Linked DNA regions of Cellulophaga algicola DSM 14237. The main gene of each other region encodes a partner of the protein of the gene in region 2 in a complex. Links are inferred from orthologs where the notes say so. Each region holds a gene or a part of one and is shown on either strand. Other genes may lie near its edges. The genes, in order: rny and pfkA.

Evidence for each region.
Region 1: pfkA (region 2) and rny share a complex: the UniProt entries of both Bacillus subtilis proteins name them as parts of the possible RNA degradosome complex. The link is inferred for Cellulophaga algicola DSM 14237 from one-to-one orthologs.

What each region holds. Positions count from the first base shown.
Region 1 is NC_014934.1:3,023,508-3,026,666, reverse strand. The notes cover bases 292-3,118. They hold rny (ribonuclease Y), read right to left. Parts: upstream 2,578-3,118; coding sequence 1,006-2,577; downstream 292-1,005. Other genes in these bases: CELAL_RS13075 (hypothetical protein), read right to left, coding at 3,112-3,118; CELAL_RS13080 (cell division protein ZapA), read right to left, coding at 2,801-3,097; CELAL_RS13090 (M16 family metallopeptidase), read right to left, coding at 292-848. Also shown: more of CELAL_RS13090, read right to left, coding at 1-291; more of CELAL_RS13075, read right to left, coding at 3,119-3,159. UniProt on the Bacillus subtilis protein: Endoribonuclease that initiates mRNA decay. Initiates the decay of all SAM-dependent riboswitches, such as yitJ riboswitch. Involved in processing of the gapA operon mRNA, it cleaves between cggR and gapA.
Region 2 is NC_014934.1:3,559,280-3,562,561, forward strand. What follows is about bases 37-2,986. They hold pfkA (6-phosphofructokinase), read left to right. Parts: upstream 37-993; coding sequence 994-1,980; downstream 1,981-2,986. Other genes in these bases: CELAL_RS15525 (translocation/assembly module TamB domain-containing protein), read left to right, coding at 37-835; gap (type I glyceraldehyde-3-phosphate dehydrogenase), read left to right, coding at 2,016-2,986. Also shown: more of CELAL_RS15525, read left to right, coding at 1-36; more of gap, read left to right, coding at 2,987-3,017; CELAL_RS15540 (hypothetical protein), read left to right, coding at 3,089-3,282. UniProt on the Bacillus subtilis protein: Catalyzes the phosphorylation of D-fructose 6-phosphate to fructose 1,6-bisphosphate by ATP, the first committing step of glycolysis.

The DNA.
Region 1 (3,159 bases), 540 kb from region 2 along the record:
GTATTTGCAAAATTATCTTCGTGATACAAGCGGACAGTTTCTGCAATAGTTACTGGCTGTGGCTTTAAAGGTTCAACATCCTGTCTTCTTTTAATTTCTCCAAAATACTTCTCTATTAATGCTTTTGCATCTTCTTTTTCAAAATCTCCTGCTAAAACTAACGTAGCGTTATTAGGACCATAAAATTTATCATAAAATTCTTTTACATCTACAACAGTCGCATTTTGTAAATCTTCTAATTCGCCAATTACTTGCCAGTTATAAGGATGCCCTTCAGGGTAAATATTTTTATCTAGAACCCAACCTTCATGTCCGTAAGGATTGTTATCTACACGTTGTCTTTTTTCATTCTGCACCACTTCTTGTTGGTTATTAAAAGCAGCCTCAGTAATGGTATTTATTAAATACCCCATACGGTCACTTTCTAACCAAAGAACTGTTTCCATAGCATTCTTAGGCACAACTTCATAATACACGGTACCATCTTTCCAGGTTCCCCCATTTAATGTTCCACCAGCGTCTTGAATCTTTTTAAAAAATTGATCTTGAGGTACATTTTCTGATTCTTGAAAAAGCATATGCTCAAATAAATGTGCAAAACCTGTTCTACCTGTTTTTTCACGATTAGAACCTACATTATATTGTATAGCTACGGATACTATAGGATCACTCTTATCCTGATGTAAGATTACATCTAGTCCGTTTTCTAATTCATACTTTTCAAATTCTACAGATAAAGCAGCTGTATCTTCTACAACTACCTGTTTTTCTTTACACGATGTAAATGTTAATGCCACAGTAAATACTGCGAGCATGGATTGATTAAAGCGTTTTTTCGTTGTCATCATTGTAGTTTTTAGTCTCTCTAAAGATACAATCACAAGGTAGTTAAACTCTAATTTTTGTGTTAAAAAAAGCAAGAAGTATTTGACAACACGCTAGTTATGACCAAAAAAAAGCGAACCCTTTAGAGGTTCGCTTTAATACTACACTGTATATTAAATTCTATTTCGCTACATTCACGGCTCTAGTTTCGCGGATAACAGTTACTTTAACTTGACCTGGGTAGGTCATATCTGTTTGTATTTTTTGAGAAATCTCAAAAGACAACTCAGCTGCTTTATCATCGGTTACTTTTTCAGACTCTACAATAACACGTAATTCTCTACCCGCTTGTATTGCGTATGCTTTTTGCACACCGCCAAAACCAAAGGCTATTTCTTCTAAATCTTTAAGACGTTGTATGTATGAATCTAAAACTTGTCTTCTTGCTCCTGGTCTTGCACCACTAATCGCATCACAAACTTGAACGATAGGAGCGATTAAGGTTTTCATTTCTATTTCATCATGGTGAGCACCAATTGCGTTACACACATCTGGTTTTTCCCCAAACTTCTCTGCCCACTGCATCCCTAAAATAGCATGAGGAGTCTCCATCTCTGCTTCTGTATTAGGCACTTTACCTATATCATGTAATAAACCTGCTCTTTTAGCCATTTTGGTATTTAAACCAAGCTCTGCAGCCATTACACCACAAAGTTTTGCAACTTCTCTAGAGTGTTGTAGTAAATTTTGTCCGTAAGAAGAACGGTATTTCATTCTACCAACAGCTTTTATTAATTCAGGATGTAAACCATGAATACCTAAATCAATTACCGTACGTTTCCCTATTTCTACAATTTCTTGTTCAATCTGTTTTTCTGTCTTTTTAACGATCTCCTCAATACGTGCTGGGTGAATACGACCATCTGTAACTAATTTATGTAACGACAATCTAGCAACTTCTCTTCGAACAGAATCAAAACAAGAAAGGATAATTGCTTCTGGAGTATCATCAACAACTATTTCTACTCCGGTAGCAGCTTCTAAGGCTCTAATGTTACGCCCTTCACGACCAATAATTCTACCTTTAACGTCATCTGATTCAAGGTTAAAAACAGAAACACAGTTTTCAACAGCTTCTTCAGTACCGATACGTTGAATGGTATTTATTATAATTTTCTTAGCTTCTTGTTGGGCGGTTAACTTCGCTTCTTCCATTGTCGCTTGCATATACGACATAGCATCAGATTTAGCAGTTTCACGAAGTGATTCTAAAAGCTGTCCTTTTGCTTCTTCTGCAGATAAACCAGAAATTACTTCTAATTGTTGTACTTGATTTTTGTGGAGTTTATCTAATTCCGATTGTTTTTTATCAAAAAACTCATGTTTGTATTCAACATCTTTAATTTGACTCTCTAATTGATCACTAAGTTTTTTATTCTTTGCAAGCTCACTGCTTATTTGAGACTCTTTATCTCTAGTTCTTTTTTCAGCTTCACCAATTTTTTTATCCTTGCTATTGATTACTTTTTCATGCTCTGCTTTAAGTTCTAAAAACTTTTCTTTAGCCTGAAAAATCTTTTCTTTTTTAATATTCTCCCCTTCTACATTGGCATCTTTTAAAAAGCGATTTGCCTCTTTCTTTGCATTTTGTATGGTTTTAGAGGCTTTCCCTTTTTCCATAAATTTTGCAACAGCAAAGCCAATTGCTACACCAATTAACACTGCTATTATCCCTATTGTTATACTATCCATAATTTTTAACTATTTATATAAAAAAACCCACATTGGGTCGAAGTTTTGTACAAACTCCAAAAAAACAAGTTTAGGGCTAACAAATTGCTCAAGGATCCTGAACTAGCAGGCATGCTTTTACAACTTAAACTCACCCTTTTTAAACAATTTAACGTTGAGTTTGTCAAAAATAATCACCAATGTGGGTAGTAACTTTAATTTATTTTAAAGAACGTATTTTAATCTATTTTACACCTAGCTTTTCAGAGACCAAATCATCCAAGGCTTTTAATTTTGCCGTGACTTCTGTGGTATCTTCCATTTGTTCAATACTGCGTTGTTCTATCTTCGAAGCAAACTGCAAGGCACACATTGCCAATACATCTTGCTTATCTCTTACTGCATAATTACTCTCAAAATTTTTAGCAAGCTGCTCTATATTTTTAGCTGCTTTACGCAAACCTTCTTCTTGACTAGGATCTATCGTTAATGGATAGACTCTATCGGCAATAGAAAGTTTTATTTTGAGCTTTTCCGCCATGGTATTGTTTCGTATTATTCAGATAATTGTGCGATACAATGATCCAACTCTCTGATTAATGT
Region 2 (3,282 bases):
AAATTGGGAGGGCGATCCTTTAGATGCGCAATTAAAAATGCAAGCAGTTTATTCTTTAAATGCAAATCCAGCACCCTTATTAGATAATTCAGATTATACCAAGAGAATAGCCACTAATGTCATCATTAGCTTGTCAGAGTCTCTTGAGCACCCTACGATAGAGTATGAAATAGATTTTCCATCGGCCAGTTCCGTTATTAAGTCGGAGTTAGCTTATAAACTTCAAGATCCAACAGTAACAGCAAACAATGCTTTTTTCTTATTAGCGCAAGGTACTTTTGTAAATGAAGCAAATGGTAGCTTTAATCAACAAGCATTAACAGGGAACTTATTGCAGTCTGCTTCAGGGATTTTAAATTCAGTGATAGATAACAATGATGATAATCTAGATATTGGCTTCTCTTATGAGCAAGGGACTAGTGCAAGTTCTAGTTATCAGACGGAGAATAAGGCGATATTTAATTTTGCAACCAATATAAGTGAAAAATGGTTATTGAGTGGTAGTGTTGGTATTCCAGTAGGAGGAGGAGACGGACTTACAAATTCAAATGTTGGGGGAGATTTTGAATTGCAATACTTGTTTAATGAAGATGGTTCCTTAAAAGGAAAAGTATTTAATCGTGAGACTGCAGATGAACAGCTTATAGGAGATACGCAAGGCTATACCCAAGGCGTTGGTTTATCTTATCAGGTAGATTTTAATTCTTTTGGAGAGCTAAAAAGTAAATTATTTGCTCCAAAACCAAAAAAACAAAAAACAATAGCGTCCGATTCTATTCGGACGGAAATGGCAAAAGATAGCCTTATGCGCTTTAAGCCTAAGGCAAAATCGTAAGAAAATGCATCTGAGTTATTTGAAAGATGTGTTCAATTTCCTTTTTTTCTGTAACTCTTTGTTACGAAAACGTTATAGCTTGTAACTATTATAAATAAAGGGTTTCATAGCTTATTTAAATCCAAAAAGTTTGCTAAATTTGTTTCTTATAGAAGTAAATGACTGTGGAGATAAAAAAAATAGGTGTATTTACATCTGGGGGAGATTCTCCTGGAATGAACGCAGCAATAAGGTCTGTAGTGCGTACTTGTGCATATATGAAAATAGATTGCATGGGGATTTATCGTGGCTACCAAGGGATGATTGAAGGAGACTTCAAACCAATGGATGCTAGAAGCGTAAATAATATTATAAATAAAGGAGGTACCATTTTAAAGTCTGCTCGTTCTTTGGAGTTTCAGACTAAAGAAGGTAGAAAAAAAGCCTACGACCAACTTCAATCAGCAGGCATCGATGGTTTAGTGGTAATAGGTGGAGATGGAAGTTTTACAGGAGCTTTAATTTTTCATAAAGAATATAATGTGCCTATTATAGGAATTCCAGGAACTATTGATAATGATATTTTTGGTACAACTTATACCTTAGGTTTTGATACTGCATTAAATACTGTAGTAGAAGTTATCGATAAAATTAGAGATACTGCTAGTTCTCACAACCGTTTGTTTTTCGTTGAGGTAATGGGCCGCGATGTTGGTCATATTGCATTAAACGCAGGAGTAGGTGCAGGTGCAGAAGAAATTCTAATTCCTGAAGAGAATTTAGGATTAGAGCGTTTATTAGAATCTTTAAAACGTAGTAAAGCATCAGGTAAATCTTCTAGTATCGTTGTGGTTGCAGAAGGAGATAAGACCGGTAAGAATGTTTTTGAGCTTAAAGAATATGTAGAGGAACACTTGCCAATATATGACTGTAGGGTTTCTGTTCTAGGGCATATGCAAAGAGGAGGGTCCCCTTCTTGTTTTGATAGAGTTCTGGCAAGTAGAATGGGTGTAAAGGCTGTTGAAGCACTTTTAGAAGGCAAATCCAGTTTAATGGTAGGTATTCAAGACAATAAGATTACGCTTACGCCAATTAGTAAAGCCATAAAAGGTCATACGAAGATAGATAAGGAGCTTATGCGAGTTTCAGATATTATGACTGTATAATAATAAAACAAATAATAATAACAAATAATTAGAAAATGTCAAATTTGAAAATAGGAATTAACGGATTCGGTAGAATAGGTAGATTAGTATTTAGAACTAGTGTTGCCAGAGAGGGTGTAGATGTTGTTGCAATTAATGATTTATTAGATGTAGAGCACTTAGCATACTTATTAAAATACGATTCTGTTCATGGTAAGTTTGATGGTACTGTTGAAACAAAAGATGGTCATTTAGTAGTGAATGGTAAAACAGTTCGTATTACTGCAGAAAGAGATCCTAAAGAATGTAAGTGGGATGCTGTAGGTGCAGAAATTGTTGCAGAATGTACAGGTATTTTCACAACCTTAGAAACAGCTCAATACCATATTGATGGTGGTGCTAAGAAAGTAGTTATATCTGCTCCTTCTAAAGATGCTCCTATGTTTGTAATGGGTGTAAACCATAAAGATGCTAAAGCATCTGATACTATCGTATCTAATGCATCTTGTACTACAAACTGTTTAGCGCCTTTAGCAAAAGTTTTAAATGATAACTTTGGTATCGATGAAGCTTTAATGACTACAGTACACGCAACAACTGCAACACAAATGACAGTTGATGGTCCTTCTAGAAAAGACTGGAGAGGTGGTCGTAGTGCAATGTTAAACATTATACCTGCTTCTACTGGTGCAGCTGTAGCTGTAACAAAAGTAATTCCTGCTTTAAAAGGAAAACTTACAGGAATGGCTTTTAGAGTACCAACTGCCGATGTTTCTGTTGTTGATTTAACGGTTCGTTTACAAAAAGAAACTTCTTACGAAGAAATTAAGAAAGTTTTTAAAGCTGCTTCTGAAGGAGAGTTAAAAGGGATTTTAGGATATACTGAAGAAGCTGTAGTTTCTCAAGATTTCATTGGAGATGCTAGAACAAGTATTTTTGATGCAGGTGCAGGAATTGAGTTAAACTCTAAATTCTTCAAATTAATATCTTGGTATGATAACGAGGCTGGTTTCTCTAACAAAATGTTAGATTTAGTTCAGCACGTAGCAAAATTATAATTTTTAATCTTAATAAATCCTGATCGTAATCTAAAGGTTACTTTCAGGATTTTTTTTACTACCCAATACATATGATATTAATTGTAGATAGTGGCGCAACAAAATCTGATTGGATTGCTTTAACAGAAAAAGGCGAAAGACTTTTTTTAACGCAAACTCTAGGGTTGAGTCCAGAAGTGTTAACGAGACCCGTTATAGAAGATAGGTTGGCGAATAATTTTGAACTTTCTAAAAATAGAGAAGATGTTACCGCTTTGTACTTTTA